Regions from separate parts of the Brenneria rubrifaciens genome, predicted to be linked through region 1. Evidence: predicted binding sites of a transcription regulator. Region 1 holds the regulator's gene; each other region holds the start of a gene.

The links. The regulator Fur, encoded in region 1, represses iron uptake genes when iron is present. The targets are predictions, from matches to a motif close to ATAATAATGAGAACNACTATCAA.
Region 2: EH207_RS01790 (isochorismate synthase) is a predicted target of Fur. The motif match lies at 7,573-7,595, and genes of this name have one in related genera.
Region 3: ftnA (non-heme ferritin) is a predicted target of Fur. The motif match lies at 8,240-8,262, and genes of this name have one in related genera.

Annotation. Positions count from the first base shown of each region.
Region 1 is NZ_CP034035.1:1,154,428-1,164,824, reverse strand. It holds gene seqA (replication initiation negative regulator SeqA) at 1-449, opposite strand, end outside; gene ybfF (esterase) at 669-1,436, shown strand; gene ybfE (LexA regulated protein) at 1,676-1,972, shown strand; gene EH207_RS05445 (methyl-accepting chemotaxis protein) at 2,014-3,684, opposite strand; gene fldA (flavodoxin FldA) at 4,642-5,169, shown strand; gene fur (ferric iron uptake transcriptional regulator) at 5,514-5,963, shown strand; gene glnS (glutamine--tRNA ligase) at 6,033-7,691, opposite strand; gene nagE (N-acetylglucosamine-specific PTS transporter subunit IIBC) at 7,884-9,377, opposite strand; gene nagB (glucosamine-6-phosphate deaminase) at 9,821-10,397, shown strand, end outside.
Region 2 is NZ_CP034035.1:367,248-377,644, forward strand. It holds gene osmY (molecular chaperone OsmY) at 1-20, shown strand, start outside; gene EH207_RS01755 (DUF1328 domain-containing protein) at 120-281, shown strand; gene EH207_RS01760 (CsbD family protein) at 403-591, shown strand; gene EH207_RS01765 (TatD family hydrolase) at 606-1,424, shown strand; gene EH207_RS01770 (NupC/NupG family nucleoside CNT transporter) at 1,687-2,964, shown strand; gene EH207_RS01775 (4'-phosphopantetheinyl transferase family protein) at 3,065-3,781, shown strand; gene EH207_RS01780 (TonB-dependent receptor domain-containing protein) at 3,968-5,917, opposite strand; gene EH207_RS01785 (MFS transporter) at 6,021-7,289, opposite strand; gene EH207_RS01790 (isochorismate synthase) at 7,623-8,819, shown strand; gene EH207_RS01795 ((2,3-dihydroxybenzoyl)adenylate synthase) at 8,816-10,397, shown strand, end outside.
Region 3 is NZ_CP034035.1:2,071,690-2,082,086, reverse strand. It holds gene pyk (pyruvate kinase) at 1-323, opposite strand, end outside; gene EH207_RS09685 (MurR/RpiR family transcriptional regulator) at 622-1,491, opposite strand; gene zwf (glucose-6-phosphate dehydrogenase) at 1,863-3,338, shown strand; gene EH207_RS09675 (bifunctional 4-hydroxy-2-oxoglutarate aldolase/2-dehydro-3-deoxy-phosphogluconate aldolase) at 3,404-4,045, shown strand; gene purT (formate-dependent phosphoribosylglycinamide formyltransferase) at 4,105-5,283, opposite strand; gene EH207_RS09665 (S9 family peptidase) at 5,549-7,591, shown strand; gene EH207_RS09660 (DNA polymerase III subunit theta) at 7,883-8,113, opposite strand; gene ftnA (non-heme ferritin) at 8,440-8,952, shown strand; gene EH207_RS09650 (YebY family protein) at 9,222-9,575, shown strand; gene EH207_RS09645 (CsbD family protein) at 10,044-10,328, opposite strand.

The DNA of each region.
Region 1 (10,397 bases):
CGACCGGTATTGGTATTGGTAATAACCCAGTATGGCGTACCCGGAATATGCCTGGGTTTCGTGTGCGTGCCATGCTGAAGTAAGGTTTGCTGATCGCCAGCAAAGTACACCCGCGTGCGGCCGTGAAGTGATTCCGTCGCTGCCGCAAACGCCTGCGGCGACAAGGTATACAGCGTGGACAGTACCAGCATAAAGCGATTGATGGCTTTGTTCTGTTCAGCGTATTCGTCCGACAGCAGCAGCTCACGCAGCATACGGACCCGATCGCTCGGCCCCGGCGCCGAGAGCGGCTTAGCACTGGCTATCGGCTCTCGCGCCTGCGGCGAGACAACCTGGCCGGCGGTAAATTTCAACATACGCCGTAAAATATCCGATGCGCTCTCGCCAATATGCTGTGTGTGGCTGGCGATATAACGATAAAGCTCTTCGTCGACCTCAATAGTTTTCATCTTTATCCAGTACTGTTTTATTATCCAAATCAATCGTCAAGGAGTATACAAGCGATTAAACGCTCTCGAACAGCGACATAGCGCGGACAATGCGAAAAGTCGGACTATGCCCCAATATCCCGGCATCTGCTCAAGTGGTCATACCTGTTTCTCCGGCGACAGCATTACGTCGTAAAGTCATGATACCCTAAGCGTCTGTCTCTCTGAATGAACTTCACCATGAAATTGAATTATCGCAGATATTATGCTCATCAGCCGCAGGGCAAGCTACCCGTGATCCTTATTCACGGCCTGTTTGGTAATCTGGATAATCTTGGGATAGTGGGCCGGGAACTGCAAAATCAGCATGAGATACTACAAATCGATTTACGCAATCACGGTCTGTCGCCACGTTCGCCACAGATGACCTACCCGGCCATGGCGCAGGATGTTTCGACGCTAATGGATGAATTAAACATAGAACGGGCTGCCGTTATCGGCCATTCCATGGGCGGAAAAGTCGCCATGTCGCTCACGGCGCTGATCCCTGAGCGATTGGAAAAACTGGTGGTGATTGATATCGCGCCGGTGGGCTATCAGGTACGCAGGCACGATGCGATTTTCTCCGCGCTCAGCGCGGTCACCGAGGCGGGGATCACCTCACGTTCAGACGCCGCCGGATTGATGCGCCAGTTCATTAAAGAAGAAGGCGTGATTCAGTTTCTGCTGAAATCTTTCCATCAAGGCGAATGGCGTTTTAATGTGCCGGTATTGCGGGAACAGTATGAAAATATCGTCGGTTGGCAGGCCATCCCCGCGTGGCAGGGACCCATTCTGTTTATTCGTGGTGAAAACTCGCCGTATCTGGACGATATCCACCGTGATGCCTTGTTGAGCCAGTTCCCGGCCGCCCGCGCTCATGTGATCGGCGGCGCTGGTCACTGGGTTCATTCAGAGAAACCGAATGCTGTTTTGCGGGCCATTCATCGTTTTCTGGATGCCGGTTAACCAGGCTCGCAAACGGCCTAAGTTATCCGTTGTCGCCGTCAGTACCGCTAGGGTATGATGGCGCCCGCAGTAGAGGGATGGCTGATAAGCCACAAGCATTGTAACCACATCATCAAAATGCACGCGTTATATATCCGTAGATTTCATCATGCAGGCAAGCCGGTTCAACTGCCTGATGAGAGGTAAAGGAAATAAGGATGTGCGCGTTTTGGTCCGAATACCTTGCACTATCACTACTTATGGCAAAAGAACAAACGGATCGCACCACGCTGGATCTGTTCGCAGATGAGCGCCGCCCAGGTCGCCCGAAAACCAACCCGCTTTCACGTGATGAACAGCTAAGAATCAACAAGCGCAACCAACTGCGGCGCGATAAAGTTCGCGGGTTGCGGCGTATTGAATTAAAAATCAATAGCGAGGCGGTGGATATACTAAATAGCCTGGCAGAACAACAGAATATCAGCCGTAGCGAACTGATTGAGCAAATACTGCTGGCTCAGTTGGCCGGACAAACCTCTCAAGATAGCGATGTCTAAGGTTTGTGTGGCGTCATCCCTGACACCGATAAAGATCAGGATCAGAATTTTTCCCAATTATCCTTGCCAGGCGGCAGCGCTTTCCTGGCAGGCGCAGCAGCGACGGCCCGGGGCGCCTGCGCTGATTTTGCCGCGACCTGCGGTTGTGAATGCTGCTCGGACAACTGGAATAAAGAAACCGTCTGGTTGAGCAACGCAGCCTGCTCCTCAAGCGACCGTGCGGCAGCCGAAGCCTGTTCCACCAACGCCGCATTCTGCTGAGTAACGCTATCCATCTCCGCGACGGCCTGACCAACCTGCGCAATCCCTTTGCTCTGTTCTTCCGAAGCGGAGGCGATTTCGCCCATGATATCCGTTACGTTTGTAACCGCCCGCACGATTTCATTCATGGTGCTACCGGCATCTTCAACCAGATTTGAGCCGGTATCCACACAGCGTACCGATTCGGCGATCAACCCTTCAATTTCTTTCGCGGCTTGCGCGCTGCGTTGCGCCAGGCTACGAACCTCCCCTGCGACCACGGCGAAGCCACGACCTTGCTCACCGGCCCGTGCCGCCTCTACCGCGGCGTTAAGCGCCAGAATGTTGGTCTGGAAGGCAATACCGTTAATCACGGTGGTGATTTCTGCAATCTTTCTTGAACTGCCAGAGATTTCCGCCATGGTTTTCACCACATTTTCAACGATACCACCGCCTTTCTTCGCAGTTGTGGAAGCTTGCAGCGCCAACTGGCTGGCATGACTGGCGTTTTCCGCGTTCTGCTTCACCGTTGCCGTCAATTGTTCCATGCTGGCCGCGGTTTCTTCCAGTGCGGAAGCCTGTTGTTCCGTGCGTGATGACAAATCATTATTGCCAGCGGCAATTTCCGACGCCCCCTGATAAATAGAATCCGTACTGCCTCGGATAATGCTGACAGTATTTGCTAAACTGGCTTGCATTTCGCGCAGTAGCGGGAACAATCTGCCAACGCAATTACGGCTAAAATCAACAATCGGTTTACCCAGTTGGCCCGAGGCAATCACGCCGAAATGATCGCGCAGAACATTCAAAGGACGCACCAGACAGACCACCAGATAACGGTCAGTCAGAAACAGTAGCACCAGACCGATGATCAACCCCGCCAGCAAAATAACCTGGCCGATGAAGGTGATTTCCTCAAAACGAACACCTGCGGCAGCAAACTTTTCTGAGCCGGCTTTATTAAAGGCGCTCAGCGATGCCCCAAACTTACGGCTTAATGGCGGTACACCATCTCTGGCCAGATTTTGATAATCATCCAGCATATTTCCAGCAGCTTTTTGATACAACGGTTCAATGCCCTGAACAATCAGGTCATTCCAGTCGCGGCTGACCGCCTGGACCAGTTCATCATCCAGTCCTGCATGGTCGATGGTATTGAATGTCGCCAAATCCGATTTCAACGTGTTAAGGGCCGCCAATGCCGAAGCCTGCTCCTGCTCCGCCGTCGTATTGTCGCCGCTGCGCCGGGCATCAACGGATCGGGCCAAACGCGTTACCATACGGAAATATTGATCATTCCCCTGATTCACAAAGTTCATGTTCTGCACCAGCAGAGTGCTGGTCTTGGATGTCGTTGTCATCTCTTTAAAAGAGAACATGGTATATATCGACACGCCTCCCCACAGCACGCAAAAGGTGCCCAGCACCCACAGCATTGCCGTTCTAATGGTAATGTTCTTTATAGAACTCATAGCTCACTCCAACTCTAGGCGGTAAAATATAATAAGGATGGTTTTTATCGTTGTTCGACATACAGAGTCTGGAAAATTCATACTACGAAATATGCCTTTTCTCTCCGGCACCCGAATTTCACGATATTAAACCCAACAGGATCACGCTATTAATCGACAAAATTCAGAGAATATTTATAGCTGGATATATCTTTTCGACGACTGTTTTTCCATTCCGTGAACAATCTCATAGTTTTATATGAATTAAGCTATTTATCTGATTGAGTTATACCAAAAACCGTTTACTGACCATCAACATTTAAGTGCCCGCTTCGTTCAAGAGTAGTGAAAACCGCGCCGCGGGGTAACCGGGCATCCCGCCTTGTACCGGAACGTCCTACGCGTTCTCACTATTCTGGAGAATTCGATATTTTACCGTGAGTTTTCTCCAAGAATTGAGTATGTTAATACGCTGGCAATACGATATTTATTGTAACACTTAATTACCCTACTAATTATTTCTTGCCAAAACCGACACTAACGAAATTTCTTAAAATTTATCAGCTTTTTAATTTATCTGCTAAGTGAGTTAGCATTATAAAGAGTAAAACAATGCAGCTTCATTACATTTGACACACTTTCACATAAACAAAAGTTCATTTTTAAAAGGGCTACCAATTTGAATGTTTCTTTTCCGCAAAATATAAGGGAATGGAGGATATCAAGATATGGCCAGGAAGAGCGTGACATGACCAAATGAAATCGGTATCACTTCTTCAGAACTCAGCCATTCTTTCATTGATTCCATCAAGAGCATCCGTTCCTGCGGTTATGAATGATGACAAAGCAAAATACATTGTCCAATTGAGTTATCCTTACCGATACGAGTTTCTCATGCAGGTAGTGTCTGTTATCATGAGCCGATAAGTCGATGAGGTATGGCATCATATCATTAAGAATCAAGAGGTTATCTAATTCATGGCACTGATAGGAATTTTCTTTGGCAGTGATACTGGCAATACGGAAAACATTGCCAAGACGATCCAACAGCAACTGGGCGCCGGTGTTGCTGAAGTTCATGACATCGCCAAAAGCAGTAAAGAAGACCTTGAGGCTTTCGATATTCTACTCCTGGGTATCCCCACCTGGTACTACGGTGAAGCCCAATGCGACTGGGATGACTTTTTCCCCACGCTGGAGGAGATCGATTTCACGGGCAAACTGGTTGCCCTGTTTGGCTGTGGCGATCAGGAAGATTATGCGGAATATTTCTGCGATGCCATGGGGACTATCCGCGATATTATTGAGCCGCGCGGAGCAACCATTGTCGGCCACTGGCCAACAGAAGGGTACTACTTTGAAGCCTCCAAAGGCTTGGCTGATGATGACCATTTCATCGGCTTGGCTATCGACGAAGATCGTCAACCTGAGTTGACCAACGATCGCGTCTCTGCCTGGGTAAAACAGATCAGTGAAGAGCTGAGTCTGAAAGATCTGGTCAGTTAATGAGGCTTTTGGCTCTGATACCCTGATCAGAGCCAAATTGATAGGAAAAACCTTTTATAATGATTGACACATTTTTTTAACTTCCCTTCATTAACCTGTACAATATACCCATCGGTTTTGTACGTGTATAAATATTTCCCCATTTATCAACAATACATTGCGTTGAATGTCTATAGTATAGATAGGGATAATATTGTTAACATTCCATTGTTTTCATTTTGAATGCACGGTTCTATAATGAGGCACTATTCTATCTTTTGAGCTCTATCTTTTGAGCCGACCGATGTCATAGGCTAGATGCTAGATAGCCTCCATTGATAAGTAAGCAACAGGACTAAATCCGCATGACTGACAATAATTCCGCATTAAAGAAGGCCGGCCTGAAAGTGACTCTTCCAAGACTGAAAATTTTGGAAGTACTACAGGACCCTGAGTGCCACCACGTCAGTGCGGAAGATTTATATAAAAAACTGATTGATATGGGCGAAGAGATTGGTCTGGCGACTGTCTACCGTGTACTGAATCAGTTTGATGACGCAGGCATTGTAACCCGACATAACTTTGAAGGTGGCAAGTCAGTTTTTGAACTGACCCAACAACATCATCATGACCATCTGATTTGCCTGGATTGCGGCAGAGTCATTGAATTTCGTGATGAATACATTGAAGGGCGCCAGCGCGAAATCGCTGAAAGACACAGCATCAAGCTGACTAACCATAGTCTGTATCTATATGGGCATTGCAGTAACGGGGATTGCCGTGAAAACGAAACCCTGCACGACGCAAAAAGATAAATCTACCGCATATAATAAAACCGCCGCGGCGGTTTTATTTTTTACCTCATCTGACCAATCTACCCGGCGTTAGCCAACCCAAGTATCCCGCAAGCCTACCGTACGGTTGAACACCAGATGCCCAGCACGAGAGTAAACGCGATCTGCGCAGAAATAACCTTCTCGTTCAAACTGATAGGCTTTTTCGGCTTCAGCCTGCGCCAGACTTGCTTCAACAAAACCGTGAACGACTTTCAGTGAATCCGGGTTAATGGTGGACAGAAAATCATCCGCCGCTGCCGGGTTCGCGACGCTGAACAGACGATCGTACAGGCGAAATTCCGCTGGCAGCGCGTGTGCGGCCGACACCCAGTGAATAACCCCTTTCACTTTGCGACCATCTGACGGATCTTTGCTTAGCGTTTCAGGATCGTAACGGCAATAAATGGCCGTGATCGTGCCCTGCTCGTCTTTCTCAATATGATCGGCCCTGACCACGTAAGCGTTACGCAGACGAACTTCTTTGCCCAGCACCAGACGCTTGTACTGCTTGTTGGCTTCTTCACGAAAGTCAGCGCGATCAATATAAACCTCACGGCTGAACGCCACCTGGCGCGTGCCCATCTCCGGTTTGTTCGGATGATTCGGCATGATGACCCACTCTTCATGGTCTGAAGGCACATTTTCGATAATCAGTTTCACCGGTTCCAGAACTGCCATAGCACGCGGTGCATTTTCGTTCAGGTCGTCACGGATACAGGATTCCAGCGCCACCATTTCGACAATGTTGTCCTGCTTGGTGACGCCAATACGCGCACAAAACTCGCGGATAGACGCGGCGCTATAGCCGCGACGACGTAAACCGGAAATGGTCGGCATTCGCGGATCATCCCATCCCTCGACAATCTTTTCCTCGACCAGTTGATTGAGCTTACGCTTAGACATGATGGCATATTCAAGATTCAGACGAGAAAACTCATACTGACGCGGATGGCAGGGAACGGTGATGTTGTCCAGAACCCAGTCATACAAACGGCGGTTATCCTGAAACTCCAACGTACACAAGGAGTGGGTCACCCCCTCCAGCGCATCGGAAATGCAGTGGGTAAAGTCATACATCGGGTAGATGCACCACTTATTACCGGTCTGGTGATGCTCAGCAAACTTGATACGGTAGAGAACCGGATCGCGCATCACGATAAACGACGATGCCATATCAATTTTAGCGCGCAGACAGGCGGTTCCTTCGGCAAAACCCCCGTTACGCATTTTTTCAAACAGCTCCAGGTTCTCCTGTACGGTACGGTCACGATAAGGGCTATTTTTACCCGGCGACGTCAGCGATCCACGGTATTCACGAATCTGCTCCGGCGTCAGTTCATCAACATACGCCAACCCTTTGCTGATCAACTCAACCGCATACAGATGCAGTTGATCGAAATAATCGGAAGAATAGCGAACATCACCGCTCCATGAAAAACCCAACCATGTTACGTCACGTTTGATTGACTCGACGTATTCAATATCTTCTTTTACCGGGTTGGTATCGTCAAAACGCAGATTACACTGCCCCTGGTAGTCACGGGCAATACCAAAGTTCAGGCAGATAGACTTCGCATGCCCGATATGCAGATAACCATTAGGCTCCGGTGGAAAGCGCGTCTGAATGCGATCGTGCTTACCGGATGCCAAATCTTCATCAATAATCTGGCGAATAAAGTTAGTTGGGCGGGCTTCAGCCTCACTCATTCTCGATTCCTCAATGCTAAAACGACCTATAACCGTTAATGATCCAACAAGCTACGCCTGGAAACAACCGTTAGTTTCATTAAATTATCAATGATGAAAAAAAAGGGTGAGACAGTGATCTCACCCCGCATATTTAACCGATATGACGCTACTGAATATAACGGACCGCCATTCACATGGCGCCAAATGGCGTCACTCTTGACTGATTTTCTTCAGCGCGGAAGCGATGGATTCTGCCTGCGTCCCCACCACAATCTGGACGCTCTGCTTATTGAGACGGACAACGCCCGCCGCGCCGAGCCGTTTGACCTGAGCTTCATCAACCAGGCCGGAATCCGCGACATTCAGACGCAAACGCGTAATACAGGCATCAATTCCAACCAGATTATCTTTGCCGCCAAGCGCCTGCAAGTAGCCACGCGCCAGTTGATGGCTGTCTTTGGCCGTGGGTGCCGCTGACGCCGTATTGACAATATCTCCATCGGCCTCGCTACCCGTGACGGACAGTTCACGCCCCGGCGTCAGTAGGTTGAAACGGGTGATGGTAAAACGGAATACCAGATAGTAAATCACGAAGAACGCCAGCCCTTGCGGTATCAGCATATACCAGTGCGTTGCCAGCGGGTTGCGCGATGACAGTATCATATCCACCAGTCCGGCGCTAAAGCCAAAACCTGCTATCCAATGCATGCTGGCCGCAATGAAAACCGAAATCCCGGTGAGCAGCGCGTGGAGGAAATACAGCACCGGCGTGACAAACATAAATGAAAACTCAAGCGGTTCGGTGATCCCGGTGAAGAAGGAAGCAAATGCGGCCGCGATCATAATCCCGGCGACTTTACTCTTATTCTCAGGGCGCGCGCAGTGATAGATGGCTAACGCGGCGCCGGGCAGACCAAACATCATGATCGGGAAGAACCCGGCCTGATATCGTCCGGTAATTCCAATAACCGCTTTACCGGCGTCGATAGACTGTTGTCCAGCCAGGAAATTCGGAATGTCGTTAATCCCGGCCACGTCAAACCAGAATACCGAGTTCAGCGCATGGTGCAGACCGACAGGAATCAACAAGCGGTTGAAGAACGCATAGACACCAGCGCCAATCGAACCTAATTGCTGAATGTTCTCGCCAAAAGCCACCAGCGCATTATAGATGATCGGCCAAGCGTACATTAAAATGAACGCCACCACAATCATCAGGAATGAGGTAAGAATTGGAACCAGACGACGCCCGCTGAAGAATGACAAGGCTTTTGGCAATTCCACCTGACTAAAGCGGTTATACAGTTCCGCAGAAATAACCCCGACCAGAATACCGATGAACTGATTTTCAATTTTCCCGAAAGCCGCAGGCACCTGATCGACCGGGATCTTCTGAATCATAGACACTGCCGCGGGTGAGCAGAGCGTGGTCAGCACCAGAAAGCCGACAAAACCGGTTAGTGCGGCGGCGCCATCTTTATCCTTTGACATGCCATACGCGACACCCACGGCAAACAGCACCGCCATATGCTCAATAATGGCTGCGCCTGATTTGATAAACAGAGCCGCCAGCGCGTTTTCACTTCCCCAACCGACCGGATCAATCCAGTAGCCGACGCCCATCAGGATGGCGGCGGCAGGCAGCGTAGCGACAGGCACCATCAGTGCCCGCCCAACCTTCTGTAAATAGTTAAGAATACTCACCTTTCCCTCTCTTCCCCTGTGGGGCAAACAATACCGCCAGTTAAACTTGCTCACTGCCCAGAAAAACCATGAGGCGTGGTTTTGGCATGGAGTGTAAGAAAAATATTTCGCAACGCAAATTAAACCCAAGCATTATGTGATAGCAATCGCTAAAAAATCGCATATAAAAAGTTTATACCTGAATAAAACACCCACTTATTTTAAGATAAAAAAAAACAAGGTACACTGAGGTCCGGTTTTAAACTCGGTACTGAAACGCGCTGACAGCGCGATTTCGCCTAATACTTATTTTAGTCCTGTCGCTATCAAGGCGCGGTATGGCGGCAACGGAACCCACTCACAGAAACCTGGATAACCTGAAGACAGGGAGGGACGAGAAATGCCCGCACAACCGCGAATTGTAGATGACGTAACCGCTTATTAAGTTAACCAGGAGAGCACTGATGAGACTCATCCCCTTAAATACGGCTGCTGACGTTGGCAAATGGGCCGCACATTATATCGTCCAGAAAATTAACGATTTTAGCCCCAGCGTCAACCGCCCCTTTATTCTCGGTCTCCCAACAGGCAGCTCGCCGCTGGAAGCCTACAAAGCACTCATAGTCATGCATCAAGCCGGTCTGGTGAGTTTCAAACACGTTGTGACGTTCAATATGGATGAGTATGTCGGCCTGCCCGCCAATCATCCTGAAAGCTATCATACCTTCATGTATCAGAATTTTTTCAATCACATTGATATTTCGCAGGAAAATATTAACCTGTTGAACGGTAACGCAAAGGATATCGCGGCAGAGTGTCGCCGCTATGAAGATAAAATCAAATTCTATGGCAAGATCCACCTGTTTATGGGGGGAGTGGGCAACGATGGACACATTGCTTTCAATGAACCCGCCTCATCTTTAGCCTCCAGAACGCGTATCAAAACCCTGACGGAAGAAACACGCATTGCCAACTCTCGTTTTTTTGGCGGTGACGTGAGTCTGGTGCCGAAATATGCCCTTACCGTAGGCGTAGGAACGT
Region 2 (10,397 bases), 790 kb from region 1:
ATTTAACGATTAAAGGATAACAGTTTATAAAGGTGGGTTGTTCGCGCTGTCGGATAACCCTCTCTAACCTGCAAAACACAGCACCACCACGATTTTTAATTTTCGGGTAAGGAGAGTCTATGTTTCGTTGGGGAATTATCTTTTTAGTTATCGCATTGATCGCTGCGGCGCTGGGTTTTGGTGGTTTGGCTGGCACTGCGGCAAGTGCGGCTAAGATCGTTTTCGTTGTCGGGATTATTATCTTCCTGGTGAGCTTGTTTCTTGGCCGCAAGCGGCCTTAGATTTAAACCCTCGTAACGTAATATCACTTAATGTGGCGGCCATGCCGCATGGCTGTCATATTTAGCTGAAACACTGTCGGCGGTATTTGCTGAATTTCGATCTTTTATCAGGGGGTAGATGATGAATAGCGATATCGTTTTAGGCAAATGGAAACAATGGAAAGGAAACTTCTGGGCGCTGTGGGCTGAATGGTTTGACAGTGACTGCGCTTGGCTGGAAGGGAACAACGATTATTTATCCGGTGTGATGCAAGAAGGTTACGGAAAGGCCAATAAACAAGTATCCTCCGAAGAGAAAGTATTACACTGAGGAAGTAAGGAAGCGTGTCGATATTACCCTCTGTCGGAAGCCCCGCGCTTGCGACTTCATCCTCTTTTATCGATACCCATTGTCATTTTGATTTTCCGCTGTTTTACGATAATGCTTTCGCAAGTCTTCAATTGGCGGCGGCGGCTGGTGTGGAACGTATCATTATCCCTGCTGTGGCGGCACACTATTTTGAGCGTGTATTGACGCTGGTTCGTGCCCATTCTCCCCTTTATTGCGCCCTGGGGCTCCATCCGCTCTATATTTCACAGCATGCCGACGCCGATCTGACACGGTTGGAGGCGAACCTGCGTCAGAAACCTGAAAAGCTGGTGGCGGTGGGCGAGGTCGGGTTGGATCTTTATATGCAAGCGCCGCACTTTGAGCGCCAATGCCGGATGCTTGAGACGCAGTTGAAACTGGCGAAACGGTACGATCTCCCGGTTATCCTCCATTCGCGCCGTACCCACGATCAGCTGGCGCAGTTGTTGCGGCGCGTTGATGTGCCGCGTACCGGCGTCGTCCATGGGTTTGCCGGCAGTCTGGAACAGGCGCAGGCATTTATCCGGCTGGGTTACTACATTGGCGTCGGCGGAACGATCACCTATTCCAGAGCCAATAAAACACGTCAGGCGATTGCGCGCCTTCCCCTCGATCGCCTGCTGCTGGAAACTGACGCGCCGGATATGCCGGTCAGCGGCTATCAGGGACAACCCAATCGCCCGGAACGGGTTATCAACGTATTCCAGTCACTTTGTCAGTTGCGACCGGAGCCTGCCGAGAAACTGGCGGCGGCGATATATCAAAACACCCTCCGACTTTTTGCCCTCGGCTGAAAACATGATCGCGTTTTTCCCCAGCGAATCATGTGATTTAACTTGATTTTTCGTCCGTATCCTCGCGCGGGTGTCATTTTTTTTTCATATAATGGTAACAAAAGTGTGGTCCATGTCTCTATTTGCTATTTTGACTTATTCGATGTTGTATCTATTTGTGACATAAGTTGGCTACTGTCCAACGGCGGTTTCTATCATCAGCCCGGTTATCACACTTTTGCAAAAAAATGATTACTGACAGACGCACTATAGGGAATGACACATGCAACTTATCATGAGTCTTATCGGCATGATTGTACTGATATTGTTCGCGGTTATGCTTTCCAGTAATCGTAAAGCGATCAGATTACGCACTGTACTGGGTGCTTTTATTATTCAGATTGGTATTGGTGCGCTGGTGTTGTATGTGCCATTGGGACGCCGGGTTTTAGGGGGGATGACGCAAGGCGTGGCTAACATCATTTCCTACGGTAATCAGGGCGTATCTTTTATGTTTGGCGGCCTCACGTCCGACAAAATGTTTGAAGTGTTTGGCGGCGGCGGGTTTGTTTTCGCATTTCGCGTACTGCCGATTATTGTTTTTTTCTCATCACTGATTGCCGTGCTCTATTACATGGGGGTGATGCAATGGGTCATTCGGCTGCTTGGCGGCGGGTTACAGAAACTGCTGGGGACATCGCGCACGGAATCGCTTTCCGCTACGGCGAATATCTTCGTTGGACAGACAGAAGCGCCGCTGGTGGTCCGCCCGTATATCGCCAATATGACGCAGTCAGAATTGTTTGCCGTCATGTGTGGCGGACTGGCCTCTATCGCGGGTTCGGTCATGGCCGGCTATGCGCAGATGGGGGTGCCGCTGGAATACCTGATCGCAGCTTCCTTTATGGCCGCGCCCGGCGGGCTGTTGTTTGCCAAACTGATGGTGCCGGAAACCGAACAAACGCATGATCGCGAGAAGATCAGCGGATTTGTCGACGAAGAGGAACGACCGGCCAACGTTATTGATGCGGCGGCGAGCGGGGCGGCGTCCGGTATGCAACTGGCGCTGAACGTGGGCGCCATGCTGCTGGCGTTTATCGCGCTGATTGCTTTGCTTAACGGTATTCTCGGCGGGGTAGGCGGCTGGTTTGATTATCCTCAACTGTCGCTGGAGTTAATTTTAGGCTGGCTTTTCTCGCCAGTGGCGTTTTTGATTGGCGTTCCCTGGGATGAGGCCGCCATTGCCGGTTCGTTTATCGGCCAGAAGCTGATCGTCAATGAATTCGTTGCCTACATGAATTTTAGCGAGTATCTGAAAACGGACGATGAGGTTGCCGCCGCTGGCTTAGCGTTATTGTCCGAACATACCAAAGCCGTTATCTCATTCGCACTTTGTGGGTTTGCTAACCTGTCATCGATAGCTATTCTTATTGGGGGGCTGGGCAGTATGGCGCCGAATCGACGTCAGGATATTGCCCGGTTTGGTTTGAAAGCGGTAACGGCGGGCACGCTGTCAAACCTGATGAGCGCCAGTATTGCAGGCTTTTTTTTAGCGCTGTGATTAACGGCGAGTGATAATGGGCGGGAGTTTCCCATTATTTGTTGAAGGTTGAGGTGCTGGATTGCCCTGAGAATAATTTCTCCTTCAAGAGTAACACGACATGCTTTCTGCTTTTATTGATGATATTGAATGGATAACCTTTCCGCAGGCAATGGATGGCACCGTATATCCTGGTATTGGCGCTCGCTGTCATTTTCATTTGTCTGCTTATTCTGACGCCTTGTTCTCTCAGGCCGGTATCCCTTTTTGTGATGTCCTTGAACGCTCGGTGCCAAAACGCCGTGCCGAGTATCTGGCGGGGCGCTGTTTGGCCATGCAGGTATTGCGTAAACTGGGATACGCGGATTTCATTCTGAACGTCGGCGAGGACCGCTCTCCGGTGTGGCCTGACAATGTTGCCGGTTCGTTGAGCCACAATAGGGATAGCGTCTTGTGTGCTGCGCATCTTTGCAATGGCGCGCTGCCCTGTGTGGGGGTGGATATTGAGGCGTACATATCCGATGAGCGGGCGTATTCCCTCTGGCCGGGTATTATTGATGATGAGGAATATCAGTGGTTTCAAGAACGTGAGGAGACGTTTTGCTGTCTGTTGACGCTGAGCTTCTCTGCCAAAGAGAGCCTGTTTAAAGCACTCTATCCGCAGATTAAACGCTATTTTGATTTTCTCGATGCCAGAATGGTGGCGTTAGACTGCGCGAAACAGGTTTTTGAGCTGGAATTACTGACTGACCTGACGCCGCAGTTCTATGCCGGGCGTCGCTTCAAAGGCACCTATATGCTCAGGCCGCACGATGTCACGACGTTTATATATTGCTGAATTTTATGGCGGGCCTCCTGCCCGCCACCCTTCGGGCCGTTGCTATGCAACGTTGAAAAATGTGCGCGGCGTTTTTTTATGGCGGGCCTCCTGCCCGCCACCTTTCGGGCCGTTGCTATGCAACGTTGAAAAACGTGCGCGGCGTTTTTTTATGGCGGGCCTTCTACCCGCCACTCTTCGGGCGTTTTAGAACTTATAGCTGACACCGCCATAAAGGGTACGACCTGACAGAAAGTAATCATTAGCCGTTGCGACGTAATCCCGTTTCTCGTTGGTTACGTTGTTCACGCCCAGTTTCAGATTAACGTTCTTGATCGGCGCATAGGCTGCGCCGACATCGACGGTATTAAACCCGCGAGTTTTGCTGACTTCTTTATCAAACAGGTACTGATTGCCGGTGTACTGGTAGGAAACATAGGCCGACAGATTTTCCAGCGCCTGCCAGCTTAGCTGGGTATTAACGGTATTTTTCGGCGTTTGTTTCAGCCGCATTTTGGTGTCACGGTCTTCAGCATTCACAATCGTCCAGTTCGTCGTCCAGTTCAGGCTTTCTGTCAGATCCACCCAGAGAGAGGTTTCGAGTCCTTGAATTCGGGCCTTACTCACGTTCTCATACGTCAGCTCCCTGGCGACCCGGTCCCAGGTCTGAACCTGGATCATATCCTTGATATCATTATTAAACAGCATTACGCCTGCGCCGAAACGTGCTGTTTCATACGCGGTTCCCAGTTCATAGCTGACGGAGGTTTCGGCTTTCAGGTCGGGATTGCCCACGACCTGGCATCGGCCACGGCAGGCTGCAACGGCGTAACCCTTGTAGAACTGGGCAATGGTCGGGGCTTTAAACGCTTTGCTCACCCCGCCCTTTACCACCCAGTTGTCGGTGAGACTGTAGTTGGCGTAGGCGCGCGGGCTGAACTCCGTACCATAGGTTTCATGGCTGTCCACGCGGCCGCCAAATGTTAACGCCAGATCGCCCAGTTTAAATTCATCCTGGAGGAAAACGGCGCCCTGATTCACGTCGACCGTGCCGTCTGTCAGGTTCATACTGTGTTTTAACGAGGTCAGACGATATTCACCGCCGCCGGTCAGCAGGTGATCGCCGAGATAACCGGAAATCTGTCCGTCCACCGTGTGGTTATCCTGGGTAATATCGGCCGCTCCGCCGTTGAGCTGAGAATTGTCCATCAGTTCAATATCTTCGTAGTAGTAGCGCAGTCGGGTATCAATGTTGTCCCAACTGCCGTTATGCGTTAAACCTAATCCAAGACGTTCCAGTTCCTGGAGGTTGTGTGTGGCGCTGCCGTAGTTATTCCAGTAAACGTCGCGGTCATCTTTGGTATAAGTCGCATCGAAATCCAGACTCTGACGCCCGTCGATAAGCCAGGTCAGGTTACCTAATACGTTGACGTAGTCGCGTTGTTCCAGCGCATCCGTATTCTGATTGAGGGATTGGTCGGTGCGCCAGGCGTCGCGTTTTCCGCCATCGACAATCAGGCTGCCCAGTAACTTATTTTCCAGTAACGGGCCGCTGACATAACCGTTTAACCGGTTGTGATCGCCGCCTGAGCCCTCTGTCGGGACTTCAAAGTTATAGCCAATCTCACCTTCGGCATCATTCCCCGGCTGGCGCAGGATGACATTCACCACGCCGCCCAGCGCATCGGCGCCGTATAAAGATGACATCGGGCCACGGATAACTTCAATGCGATCGATGGCGGATACCGGGACCGAGCTGAGATCGAAATCGTTGCCCATATTGCTGGCCAGCGTTTCCCGCGCATTGATGCGGCGGCCGTTAACCAGCAGCAGGGTATAGTCGGCCCTCATGCCGCGGATTTTGATCTCTTGACGGCCGTAGGTGGTTGACGGATTGAGATTAATCCCCGGCAGCTTTTTGACCGCATCGGAAATATTATTGACCGCCATTTTTTCCAGATCGGCGCGTGTCACCACGGACACGCTGGCTGGCGCGCTGAGCGCGGTATGTTTGGTCTGGGTAGCGGTGACCACAATGGTTTCATCATCCGTTGCGTTTTCCGCCGGCGCTACGGCGGGGAGCGCCAGAAGGCCCGTCAGCATCACTGAGCGATAAAGCTTATTGAGTGGCGCGTGTTTTTTTTGTTTTTGCTGCATATCAAAAACTCCGTCAGAATAGTGGAAAAAGGAAACAACCCCTAAATTTCTTACTGTGTTACCCGTCTGGCGGCTTCATCCGTTGAGACGAAACGTCATCGGTTCAGTTCTCTGCCGTCTGGCGGAGTCGCCATGAGGCAAGCAGACGGTTGCGAGCGGCCAACCGCGGTATCAGCCGCATTGTCAGCAGCATGGCGCACAGCGCGAAGGTGGTGCTGACGAGCGCCAGATGCTCAAATCCCAGAATTTTTCCCTGTGCCGATGTACTCAAATAACCCGCCGATGCAATGCTGGCGATCCCGGATGCCACGTTGGCTGCGGTTCCCTGATATGACATAAATGCCGCCCGCTGATGGGGGAAGGGAATACCTGCGGTAATCGCCAGCGTGCTGCTGGAACGAGCCGCGCTCAACGCCATGAACAAGGTAAAAATCAAATACAGCGAAAAGGAAAAAGGCAGCACAAAACCGCCGATAATCACCCCCGTCAGCAGCAGCGTGGTGGTAACAATCGTCTGATAGGCATAACCCCGGTCAATCAGATGCCCGCATAACTGAATGGACGCCATGCTCCCCAACCCGCCGCATAGATAGAGCAGGGAAATGTCATCCCGTGGGAAAGCGAGGTTGAACTGGAAATAGTTGGAAAAGTGGGGAATGAGCAGGAAATGCCCGAACATTTGCAGTGATATAGCAGCCAGTCCCATCCAAAACAGTGGTGAAGGCAGGCGGGCTTTCAGTACGTTCGATTCTGGGCGCTGCTTCTGCGGAGCATCCCGGCCGCACACGATTGCCGGCATTGATGGGAATCGCCAGACAACCAGCAGTGCGGTCAATAACCCGCTGATCCCCAGGATATAAAAAGGCGCCTGCCAGTTGATGTGGTGAGCCAGTTCCAACGACAGAGGCATGATGACAATCGCCGCCAGTGAAAAACTCATGCCGACATAAGCCAGCCGTTTGCCGCGTTCCTTGACGGGCACAATATCGACCACGGCCGCCATGAGAACGCCGGCGGCCGGTCCCGCGATGCAGCCGGCCAGAATGAATATCAGCAGCAACTGCGTTTGATTGGTCGCCAGCACGCAAGCAATTGTCAGACCGAAGCGTAATGTCAGCAGCAGCGCCAGCGCATATTTACGGTTGAATTGGTCCAGATAAGGGGCGGCGAGAAAGCCGACGATGGCGGACGCAAAGGTTGCGCCGCCGCTGATGTAGCCGATATTTTTGGCATCCATCCCCAGTTCCCGAACGAAGTCAGGTCCCAGAGGCATAACCATCATCAGGCTGCCGATGGAGAGCATATTGATTAGCAGCGCCAGATGCACAACGAGATTGAGGTGCCGGCGGGAGGCGCCCATGCTTTCTTCCATAGCAAGCTCACATTCAGAAATGGTTGGAAAAATATTCGCGCAGTTTAGTGCGGCTTAAAAACATTGACAACAAATGATAAGCATTTTTATTATCATTTGTAATGTCTATTTTATGTTCAATACATTCCTGATGTTAATTGTTTTTCCGTATGGAAAAGAGAGGTTAAATTTGATTTAAATCAATTTATCTACCTCTTTAATCAGGATTAATTGGTATGCATGGATAAAGATTGACCGCGAGAAAAAGTTCATTATAATTTAACTCTAAAATGTGCGAATAACAATTATTATGATAATAATTATTATTCAACATATAAGCGAAGGAGTTGTTTTGTGGACACATTGATCATAGAAACAGACACGTTTAGCGGCCTTTCCTATGCAGAACAGTCCACATTTTTGTATGCGTCGGAGCATCGAAGTTTGTTGGCTTCCGGTTTCTTTGAGCGCCTCTCTTCTCCCGTCAGCGGAGAGGAGGATCAGGAAAAGCGATTGCATTCGACGTTGGCACAGGCTTTTGAACGGGCGCGCAGCGCAGGACAGACATTACCTGTTGTAGTGGGGGCGATCCCCTTTGATACCCGCCGGCCTTCCTGCCTCTATATCCCTGAGCATTACCGGGTCACCACGAAGTCGAACTTGATGAGTCAAGCGCGGCGACAGGAGAATGCGCCATCACGCGTCGTGGGGATCAAAAGCGTGCCCGATGAAGCGCAGTTCAAGGCTGCGGTGGCGGAAGCGGTCGCGCACTTTCAGGCCGGCAAGTTGAGCAAAGCGGTACTGTCCCGCATTCTGGATATCGAACTGGCTGAGCCGATAAACGCCCATAAAATTATGAATAATCTTATGGTGCAGAATCCCGGCGGTTACCATTTTTCTCTGCCGCTGCCTGATGGTTCGATATTGCTGGGCGCCAGCCCGGAACTGCTGCTGCGCAAACAGGGCAAGATGATATATTCCAACCCGCTGGCGGGTTCGGCCTGTCGGATGAATGATCCGCATCTGGATCACCTGAACAGCCAGCAATTGCTGCGTTCGAGCAAAGACCGGCATGAGCATCGACTGGTGGTTGATGATATCCGCCAGCGCCTGATGCCGCTGTGCTTGGCCTTGACCATTCCCGACGCACCCTCGCTGATGAGTACGGCATCAATGTGGCATCTTTCGACCGCCATCAACGGCGAACTGGCCCGGCCGGATATGACGGCGCTCCAGGTTGCCTGTCAGCTTCATCCCACGCCGGCGCTGTGCGGTTTCCCCACCGAAGAGGCGCGGCGGCTTATCGCCGATCTTGAACCGCATGAACGCGGTGTGTTCAGCGGTATTGTCGGCTGGTGCGACGCCAATGGCGATGGCGAATGGGCGATCGTTATCCGTTGTGGAACGATTCGCCGGCAGCATGTTCGCTTGTTTGCGGGGGCGGGCATTGTTGCCGCGTCGGTGCCTGAAGAAGAGTGGGGAGAAACGGCGGCGAAGTTAAATACCATGTTGAATGCCTTTGGGCTGAATTCAGGCGTGAACGCGTTATGAGCATAGAATTTACCCGTTGGCCAGACGATCTGGCGCAGCGCTATCGGAAAAAGGGCTATTGGATTGGGCTACCGTTGACCGATGTACTGCAAAGACACGCCATGACGCGGCCTGACGCCATTGCGCTTATATGCGGCGAGCGTCATTGGAGCTATCGGCAACTGGACGAGCAATCGTCAGCGTTAGCCGCGCATCTGACGCAGGCGGGCATCCGACGCGGCGATACCGCGCTGGTGCAGTTGCCCAATGTGGCGGAGTTCTATCTGTCGTTTTTCGCCCTGCTGAAAATGGGTGTGGTGCCGGTAAATGCGCTGTTCAGCCACAGTAAACTGGAACTGCTTTCCTATGCGGCGCAAATCTCGCCGCGTCTGCTGATTGCCTCGGCCCAGCATCCCTTGTTCGGTTCGGCGGCGTTTCTCGATCAGCTACAAACGCAGACACCCGGCCTGACCACCGTCGTGATGGAGGGGGAGAGTCAGCTTGGAAACGCCCTGGGGTTGTGGTTGCAGCCACCCGACAAGCCGCAGCAATTTCAACCTTCGGCGGCCGACGAGGTGGCGTTTTTCCAGCTTTCCGGCGGCAGCACCGGTACGCCTAAACTGATCCCCCGTACCCATGATGATTACTACTACAGCGTACGTCTTAGTGCTGAAATTTGTCAGCTGACGCCGCGGACCCGCTATTTGTGCGCACTCCCCGCGCCGCACAATTTCCCGCTGAGCTCACCGGGCGCGCTGGGCGTGTTTTATGCCGGCGGTCGCGTTGTAATGGCCACCGATCCCGGCGCGATGACTTGCTTCCCGTTGATCGAACGTCATCAAATTGATATCACGTCGCTGGTGCCGCCCGCCGCGGCACTGTGGCTACAGGCGGCCGGGCAGTTTGGCGAGGCGCTGCGCAGTCTGAAAGTGCTTCAGGTCGGCGGCGCCAAGCTGAGCGAGAGCATCGCAAGGCGTATTCCTCTGGCGCTGGGCTGCCGTTTGCAACAGGTGCTGGGCATGGCGGAAGGGTTGCTCAATTACACCCGTCTGGATGACGACGACGAGCACATTTTTACCACTCAGGGCCGGCCAATGAGCCCGGACGATGAAGTTCGGATCGTCGATAAGCAGGGAAATGCGGTGGCGCCGGGAGAAGCCGGCCTGATGCTGACCCGCGGCCCTTATACCATCCGCGGCTATTATCGTAGCCCGGAACACAACGCCAGCGCCTTTGATCGCGACGGTTTTTACCATTCGGGCGATGTGGTGCGGATGACGCATGACGGCTACCTGAAAGTGGTCGGGCGTGAAAAAGATCAGATTAATCGCGGTGGCGAGAAAATTGCCGCCGAGGAGATCGAAAACCTGCTGCTCAAACATGAGGGCATTATCCATGCCGCGTTGGTTTCCATGCCCGATCCGGTCATGGGCGAAAAAAGCTGTGCTTTTCTGGTCGTCAGCGATCCCTCTCTGAAAGCCGTGGGTTTGAGAAAATATCTGCGCAGTCAGGGTATTGCTGAATTCAAACTCCCGGATCGCTTCGAGATGATCGACCTCCTGCCCGTTACCCCCGTCGGCAAAATCGATAAAAAACATC
Region 3 (10,397 bases), 920 kb from region 1:
TCTTTATCGCCTTCGCCTTTGGACAGGTTGGCGTCCAACAGGAATTTGTCGCCCACGTTGAGAAAGATTTTACCTTCCTTGAAAGTGGACACTCGAATTTTCGGCCCCTGTAAATCGCCCAGTATGGCGACATGCCGACCTAATTTGGCCGCAATTTCACGAACTCGGTTAGCACGTAATTGGTGATCTTCGGGGGTGCCGTGAGAAAAATTCATGCGTACTACGTTAGCGCCCGCGCTGATAATCTTTTCAAGATTATTGTCACGGTCGGTAGCTGGCCCCAGGGTGGTGACAATTTTGGTTCTTCTGAGCCGTCTGGACATGTGTAACTCCGTTGACTTGTGAAGCGGTAGTGTTGCGATTGATGTCGAATAAGGCTGTAGCATGTAACTTTACGACGCAACTATTTCATTTATGCGAATATGCGAATCAACGCGCTGCCGACTCCGAACGTCCGCCGTGGCGCCGGGAAACGCCGGGTTACTCTGCCTGACCGCGTTTGAACAATGAGGTATTCGGCACTCGAATGCCTGATTAAATTTGACTTTAGTTGCTATTCTCTCTGCTTTGGGTTCTGTTACCATCGTAGCGTAATAATAAAATAGCTTAAATATTAATCAATTATATGAAAGGATTGCTAAACTTTTCCTCTTTATCGAACCGCGATTCGCGCAATGCTTCCTTGACTCGCTTCAGGTTATCCCGGAATTTTGCCCCGCGCCGCAGCGTAAAACCGGTGGCCAGTACATCAATGAGCGTCAGTTGCGCAATACGCGAAACCATCGGCATGTAGACATCGGTATCCTCGGGTACATTCACCTGCAGCGTTAATGATGCTTCCCGCGCCAGCGGCGTACCTCCCGACGTGATGGCGATGACGATGGCGTCATTTTCTCTGGCCAACTGCGCCACTTCTACCAGGCCTTTCGTTCGGCCAGTGTGGGAAATCACCACCACCACGTCGCCTTCGCTGGAGTTCATGCAACTCATGCGCTGCATGACAATATCGTCAAAATAGACCACGGGAATATTGAAACGGAAGAACTTGTTCATCGCGTCATGCGCGACAACCGCAGAAGCGCCGAAGCCAAAAAAGGAAATTTTTTTCGCCTGGGTGAGCAGATCCACAGCCCGGTTGACGGCGGCAATATCCAGACAGGATTTGACATGTTCCAGACCGGCCATCGTCGATTCAAAGATTTTGCCGGTATAAGCATCAACACTATCACTTTCTTCGACGTTACGGTTTACATAAGGTGTGCCATTCGCCAGGCTTTGGGCCAGATGAAGTTTAAAATCGGGAAAACCTTTGGTTTCCAGACGGCGACAGAAACGGTTGACGGTGGGTTCACTGACATCGGACATCTTTGCCAGGGAGGCGATACTGGAGTGAATTGCTGTTTGCGGAGCGCTCAGGATAACCTCAGCAACCTTTTTTTCAGACTTGCTCAAGAGCTCCAGACGGCTCTGGATTTTTTCCAGTATATTCATATAACACGTGCCATATAAGTATTTCCAATTTTAACCAAAGACGCAATCGATATGGATTTTGTGAAAATATACTACTCCCATGGCGCGGTTGGCAGAGGAAAAAGTGTGGCGCCGAGCGCTTTTTTTGTCAGAACATGACTTGTGTCTAACTTTCAGAAAAGTGAGCCGCTGCCAGAAACAGTGAAAAGTGCTTTTTGGGGCAACTGCCGGATGTTGCAGGCGTTTCAGTCGGTATAACAGGCTGGTTTTTGATGATATCCAACGTGTCTGCTTTGGATTTTGAGTTTTTGCTACGGTTTACTGGCTGTAGTTAAAAAGAGTACATTAATTGCTGTAATAAAATTACAGCATCCAGCAACGAGGAGATGAAAATGGCGGTAACTTCAACAGCCCAGGCATGCGACCTGGTTATTTTCGGCGCGAAGGGCGATTTGGCGCGCCGAAAATTGCTGCCTTCCCTGTATCAGTTGGAAAAAGCGGGGCATATCCACCCGGAAACCCGGATTATCGGCGTTGGCCGAGCAGAATGGGATAAAAAAGCCTACATCGGCGTAGTGCATGAAGCGCTGGAAACCTTCATGAAAGAACCCATTGATGCGTCGCTGTGGGAAATGTTGAGCGGGCGGCTGGATTTCTGCAATCTTGATGTTGAAGACACGAAAAGCTTTAGCAAACTGGGTAAGCTGCTTGACCAGAAAAACCGCACCACCATTAATTATTTCGCCATGCCGCCCAGCACGTTTGGCGCGATTTGCCGTGGTTTGGGCGCAGCCGGGTTAAACAAAGCACCCACTCGCGTCGTTATGGAAAAACCGTTGGGGACGGATTTAGCGTCCTCATGTGTTATCAACGATCAGGTTGCCGAGTATTTTGGCGAGAGTCAGGTCTATCGCATTGACCATTATTTAGGCAAAGAAACGGTATTGAACCTGCTGGCGTTGCGTTTTGCCAACTCGCTTTTTTCTGCGAACTGGGATAATCGCACCATCGATCATGTGCAGATCACTGTAGCGGAAGAGGTGGGAATAGAAGGGCGCTGGGGCTATTTTGACAAGGCAGGTCAGATGCGCGACATGATTCAAAACCACTTGTTACAGATTCTGACCATGATAGCCATGTCGCCGCCATCTGATCTGACTACCGATCGTATCCGCGATGAGAAAGTGAAAGTATTGCGTTCGCTGCGTCGTATCGATACTACCAACGTGCATGAAACCACCGTGCGGGGGCAATATACCGCCGGCTTTGTTCGGGGGAATAAAGTACCGGGTTATCTGGAAGAAGAGGGCGCGAATAAAACCAGCTGTACCGAAACCTTTGTCGCGATTCGTGTCGATATTGATGACTGGCGCTGGTCTGGCGTGCCGTTCTATCTGCGTACCGGCAAACGTCTGCCGACGAAATGTTCCGAAGTTGTCGTGTATTTCAAAAACCCGGCGCTGAATCTGTTCCATGATTCCTACCAGCAGTTGCCGCAAAACAAGCTGATTATTCGCTTGCAGCCGGATGAAGGCGTTGAAATCCAGATTCTCAATAAAATCCCTGGGCTGGATCATAAGCATCGCCTGCAAACGGTCAAACTGGATCTGAGTTTCTCTGAAACGTTCAATCAGCAGCATCTGGCGGATGCGTATGAGCGTCTGTTACTGGAATCCATGCGCGGTATTCAGGCCCTGTTTGTGCGCCGTGATGAAGTGGAAGAAGCCTGGAAATGGGTGGACTCAATCATGGACGCCTGGTCGATGGATAATGACGCGCCGAAGCCCTATCAGGCGGGAAGTTGGGGGCCGGTTGCTTCCGTGGCGATGATTACCCGCGACGGGCGCTCCTGGAACGAGTTTGAATAAAATCGGGGTGATCGGGGGTGTATATTATTAACGATGCCTGAGGGCATGGCTGGAGATAACGCTTAATGAAAAACTGGAAAACGAGCGCGGAGCAGATTTTGACAGCGGGTCCGGTTGTTCCTGTTATTGTGGTCAACAAACTGGCGCATGCCGTACCAATGGCAAAGGCGCTGGTTGCGGGTGGCGTTCGCGTTTTGGAGCTGACATTGCGTACCGAGTGCGCGGTAGACGCGATCCGCGCTATCGCAAAAGAAGTGCCTGAAGCCATTGTTGGCGCGGGGACGGTAACCAACCCGCAGCAACTGGCGGCGGTAACCGAAGCCGGCGCGCAATTTGCCATCAGTCCGGGGCTGACCGAACCGTTGCTGAAAGCGGCTAACGAAGGCACGATTCCACTGATCCCCGGTATCAGCACGGTTTCTGAACTGATGCTGGGCATGGACTACGGTTTACGAGAGTTCAAATTCTTCCCGGCGGAAGCTAACGGCGGCGTCAAAGCTTTGCAGGCGATTGCCGGGCCCTTCGCGTCAATTCGTTTCTGCCCGACCGGCGGCATTACGCCGAACAACTATCGCGATTATCTGGCGCTGAAAAGCGTACTGTGCGTAGGAGGCTCCTGGCTGGTGCCGAATGACGCGCTGGAATGCGGCGACTACATGCGCATCACCGAACTGGCCCGCGAAGCGGTTGAAGGCGTGCCAGCGTAATTCCACCAAGCCGATGCGCACAAGCCACCCAGACACGGGTGGCTTTTTTGTGCTATCGCTTAACCGCTGACTTTTACCGCTGCGGCGGTTTTTTTCGCTAATGTCACCGCGTCGTCCGTGGTTTCCGCCGCCGCCAGCGCAACGCCCATGCGACGTTTTCCGCTGATGTCCGGTTTGCCAAACAGACGGATCTGCGTATGAGGCAGTAAGGCGTTTTCCAGCCCCTGATAGCGGACATTGCGACTATCAAGCTCTGGCAGAATCACGGCGGATGCCGCCGCGCCATACTGACGGATCGCGCCGATTGGTAATCCTAAAAAAGCCCGTACGTGTAAAGCGAACTCAGACAGATCCTGTGAGATCATCGTTACCATACCGGTATCGTGAGGGCGAGGGGAGACTTCACTGAAGATCACGTCATCGCCGCAAACGAACAGTTCAACACCGAACAAGCCATAGCCGCCCAACGCTTTGACCACCTGACTGGCAATCGCCTGCGCCCGTTCCTGCGCCAGCGCGCTCATTTGCTGCGGCTGCCATGATTCGCGATAGTCGCCGTCTTCCTGACGATGACCAATCGGCGCGCAGAAATGAACACCGTCAACAGCGTGGATGGTCAGCAGCGTGATCTCGAAATCGAACTTAATCAGCCCTTCGACAATCACCCGGCCACCGCCCGCCCGTCCGCCTTGCTGCGCATACTGCCATGCCTTCTCCAACTGCTGCGGTTTATGAATCAGGCTTTGGCCTTTGCCGGAGGAGCTCATCACAGGTTTGACAATGCAGGGATAGCCAATCTCAGCCACAGCCTGGCGGAAACTCGCTTCACTCTCCGCAAAGCGGTAGGTGGAGGTTGGCACCCCCAGCGTTTCCGCGGCCAGACGGCGAATACCCTCACGGTTCATCGTCAGGCGGGTTGCTTCAGCGCAGGGAACCACATGGTGGCCCTGTTGCTCCAGCGTCACCAGCATATCGGTGGCGATGGCTTCAATTTCCGGCACGATGTAATCTGGACGTTCCGCTTCAATCAGCGTCTTTAATGCTTCACCGTCCAGCATGTTAATGACATGGCTGCGATGCGCAATCTGCATGGCGGGCGCGTCGGCGTAGCGATCAACCGCGATAACTTCAATACCCAGGCGTTGACACTCAATCGCCACTTCTTTGCCTAACTCACCGGAACCGAGCAACATCACGCGTGTGGCATCGGTTCGCAGGGCCGTTCCAATTGTTAACATAACGTCTACCTGATCGGGTTGTAAAAACCGGCGCAGTATAAACGAAAACGTTTGCGTACGCATCACAGTCACTGAACGTGCGGGCTCTGCGGGGCGAACGTCGAACAAGGAGGCGTCTGGCTTGGCATCCCCGGAGAATCATGCCACTCTGCATGAAAGAAAAAGGATGCCTGTGACGGGCTATCCTGCCCGTCACCCTGACCTGATTTATTTCCGAACACATTCTTTCAAAACTGGCCTTTTCAAAAAAGGGGAACCGAACGTAATGAGTGCACCGCAAGCAGAAAAAAGACCCCATCCGCTGACCATTCATGGCGATACGCGCGTTGATAACTATTACTGGCTGCGTGACGACCAGCGAGCCGACCCGCAGGTGCTGAATTATCTTCAGCAGGAGAATCGCTACTGTAACGATGTGATGGCGCCCTACGGCGATCTTAAGCGGGCGCTGTATGACGAGATGGTCAAACGAATACCGTCTGAAGATATGTCAGTGCCTTATGTCCGCAATGGCTATCGCTACCAGAACCGCTATGAGCCGGGCAAAGAGTATCCGATCTATTTGCGTCAGCCGGAACAGGTAACCACCGAGTGGGAAACGTTGCTGGATGGTAATCAGCGGGCGGAGAACCATGAGTTTTACAGTCTGGGGGCGCTGGAAGTCAGCCCGAATAACCAGATTCTGGTGCTGTCTGAGGATTTCCTTTCCCGCCGGCAATATGACATCCGTTTCCGTGACCTGACAACCGGGGAGTGGCTGCCGGATGTGATTGAGAACGTGTCCGCCGGGGCTGAATGGTCTACCGATTCAACCACCCTTTATTATGTGCGCAAGCACCCGCAGACGCTGTTGCCGTATCAGGTTTATCGGCACCGTTTAGGCAGCGATCCTGCAAACGATGCGTTGGTGTACGAAGAATCGGATGATACCTATTACGTCGGCCTGGGAAAAACCACCTCAGAGCGCTACATCATCATTTATCTGAGCAGCACCACCACGACGGAAGCGCTGTTGATCGATGCGGATGAGACGGACGCGGTGCCGCAGGTGTTTATTCCGCGGCGCAAAGATCACGAATATGGCGTCGACCACTACAACGACAGCTTTTATCTGCGCTCTAACCGGGAAGGTAAAAACTTTGGTCTTTATTGTTCGCGGAAGCCCGGCGAAAACGAACTGGAAACAGTGATTGCGCCGCGTGAGCGTCGGGTGCTGGAGGGCTTTGCGCTGTTTCGTGACTGGCTGGTGGTCGAGGAAAGGGAACGTGGCCTGACCAGCCTGCGGCAGATCCATTGGCAAACGCGGGAAGAGAAGGACATTACTTTCAATGATGCCAGCTATGTTACGTGGCTCGCCTATAATCCATCTCCGGAAACAACCTTGCTGCGTTATGGTTACGCCTCAATGACCACGCCGAATACCCTGTATGAGTTGAATATGGATACCGGTCAGCAGAAACGGTTGAAGCAGGCCGAAGTGAAAAACTTTACGCCGGACGACTACCAGAGCGAGCGCCTGTGGGTCAAGGCGAGGGACGGCGTAGAAATTCCGGTATCGCTGGTTTATCGCCGGGAACATTTCAAACCGGGGCGGAATCCGATACTGGTGTACGGCTACGGCGCCTATGGCAGCAGTATGGAGCCCGATTTCAGCGTCAGCCGGTTAAGCCTGTTGGATCGGGGATTTGTCTTCGCGCTGACGCACATTCGAGGCGGTGGCGAGCTGGGGCAGCAGTGGTATGACGATGGGCGGCTGCTGAATAAAATGAATTCGTTCACCGATTTCATTGATGTTTCACAGGCGCTGGCCGGGCAGGGCTATGGCGATCGTCAAAACATGTTCGCGATGGGCGGCAGCGCCGGTGGATTATTGATGGGAGCCGTTGTCAATCTGGCGCCGAATCTGTTTAAAGGCGTGGTGGCACAGGTGCCTTTTGTGGATGTTCTGACGACCATGTTGGATGAATCTATCCCGTTAACGACCGGAGAGTATGAAGAGTGGGGCGATCCAAACGATCGCGCCTATTACGAGTATATTCGGCAATATAGCCCGTACGACTGCGTTACCGCGCAGGCTTACCCCCATATGCTGGTGACCACCGGGCTGCATGATTCGCAGGTTCAGTACTGGGAACCCGCAAAATGGGTGGCCAAGCTGCGTGACATGAAGTCGGATGAGCGATTGTTATTGTTGTATACCGATATGGATGCCGGGCATGGCGGCAAGTCGGGACGCTTTAAACATTATGAGGATATTGCGCTGGAGTATGCGTTTCTGCTGATGGTACTGGGGACGCCCGGCGCTTGATGCTGGATTGTTATCGGGAGTAAACCCGCAGGGAGGCGGGTTTACCGATCGGTATCGTGGGTTTAATTGATGTCGGCCTGTGGTTGACCTTTTTTCGCCTTTTTATCCGCCCGTTTTTCCGCCGCGGTTTTCAAGGGCTTTTTCTTGCTGTTCTTTTTGCTGTCCATTCCTTTACTCATATCTTACCTCGTCTGGTAGTAAAAGGTTGGTTTGCCCACCCATTAACCGCCTGTTTTACCCAATATGCAAGGGAAACGCGGTTTTTATTGCGAGTCTGCTGAGCTGGAAAAATTATTTGGCCTTAGGTTCATAAGGAAGGCGAGAAAACTGCAACGACAACTGACGATAAACGGCAACGCGCTCGCGGAAATAACCGCGCAGATGCTCTGGCTGCTCTTTCTCAATCATTTCAGGAATGACAGGCATATTATAACGTTCTTTGAACGCTACCCCTGACGCCGCTAAATCAACATTGACCTTATCCATTTCTTCTTTGGAAAGTTCTGCCAGATTGTGTCCCATCGCGTTTTCCCCCGATTAACTGTGACGATATGCTGGCGTCACGGTAAAACAGAGCCATGGAAATCGCAAGTTATACCCGTCACCTTTCAATTTGCAGAGGTTAGATATATTGAATGTTTATTTTGATTGATAATAAAAACGGTTATCAATCAAAAACGTTTCTTTATTGAAAATGAAAATAATTATCAATAATAAAAAACAACCAATTGATTTTATTATTGATAATTATTTATTGTTGATTTAATTGATAAGATGTTTTTTATTTTTACGTTTCAAGGCATAATGGCGATCAATTATTTTGCTTGCCAGAAAAATAAGGAATGTCTATGTTAAAAAAAGAAATGACTCAAAAACTGAATGAGCAGCTTAATCTGGAATTTTATTCTGCGAATCTGTATTTACAAATGAGCGCCTGGTGTGGGGATAAAGGTTTTGAGGGCGCTTCTGCATTCCTGAAAGCCCATTCCCAGGAAGAAATGCAGCATATGCAGCGTTTGTTCAACTACCTGGACGACACCGGCAACCTGCCGATACTGGGAGCGATCCCCGCGCCGCCGGTAGAGTTCACTTCACTCTCTGACGTTTTCAAACTCACTTACGAGCACGAACAGCTCATCACCTCAAAGATCAATGAACTGGCGCATGCCGCGATGACGTTGCAGGACTACTCCACCTTCAACTTCCTGCAATGGTATGTTGCAGAGCAGCATGAGGAAGAGAAGCTGTTCAAATCCATTCTTGATAAGCTGGCGCTAGTCAATACCGATGACGGCGGCCTGTTCTTCATTGATCAGGATCTTAAAAAAATGTCTGCAAGCGTTTCAGGTTCAGCGAACTGATGCCGTAAGGCGTTTTCTGCTAGCGGCGTGAGGGAGCGTGTTTCTCGCCTCACGCTATTTTAAATCGCCGCGTTATTTTCCCCTCTTTATCTTTCCGCGTTTCCCTGCCGATTTGCCGCTCGACTTCATTGAATACTGTCGCTATGATCGCTGACAGAACTTATACGCAACCTCATGTTTTATAAGGTTTGAGATTTATCTTTGCCCGTGCCGGACGGTTTAATATGATGGCGCGCAATCGTCTGGATAATCATGTTCAGGAACCTCCGATGAAAAAACTACTTTTATACTTTGTCCTCGCCTCCCTGCCTGTGAGTGTATTCGCTGCGGCGAAACTGGCGAACATCAGCCGTCTGGAATACGGAGAACGCTGGGCCTTCACGCGAGAAGAAGTTCAACTGATATGCCGGCCCGGCAATGCGCTGTATGCCTTGCATACCGGAACATTGATGCAATATCCCCTCAATGACACGGCAACGGAGCAAATGAAAGCGGGGTTGGTGAACGCCAAGCCGATCGATGAAATCTGGCTGGATGACCCTAAAAACCCAGGTCAAAAGAAAAGTCTGCAACCTTTCATTGAACGTGCAGAGCAACTCTGCCAGCCGGATAATAAATCCTGAACTGATTGATTTTTATTTTATTGTTAATTAATTGGTTTTGAATAGTTATTGTAAAGTGTGAAATCTGTTCCATTTGTGATAACTGCTGATGAGTTGAAACTGGAAAACGCGAGAGAATTTACTAAGCTTATGTGACAAGGCTCGTTCAGCTTGTATAAATGCCAACTTTTAGCGCAAGGCTCTCTCCCAAGAGCCATTTCCCTAGACCGGATACAGGAATCGTATTCGGTCTTTTTTTAACTATTTGTTAATACGCGCTAAATCCCAGAAAAATACCGAGGTATGCCTAAAAAGCAACTGCGTTTTTTTATATGGACTGATGATGATTTCAATCAATAAGATAATGCCAAGATTGAAAAACATCTTCCTGGCAATCCAGCATTTTTTAAACTCACTAAAGTTTCAATCATTGGTAAGGCGACTAATGTCGCCTTACCGTGTTGACAAGTCCCTGAAAGGGACTTGAGATTATTTGCGCCCTGCCAAAAGGCCAATCACGATACCAATCGCGCCAGCGGCTAATAGACTTGCAATGGGGGATTCTTTAACTTTACCGGCAACGGTATTTGTTGCATCGCATAGTGCATCACAAGCTTGTGCCGCGTATTTTCGGGTAGCGCCTTTTATTTGATGTTTCGGTGAATCAACAACATCGCCGAAAGTTTCCTGAGCGGCTCCGGCAACCTCATTGGCTTTGTTAGCGGCTTTATCTGCGAGGTTTTCAGCATCTGTATCAAAATTATTTTTCGACATCGTTTATCTCCGCGTTATCTCATTAATGACAATACAAGGATAGTTCGAAATGCCGTCCAATCCACTGTT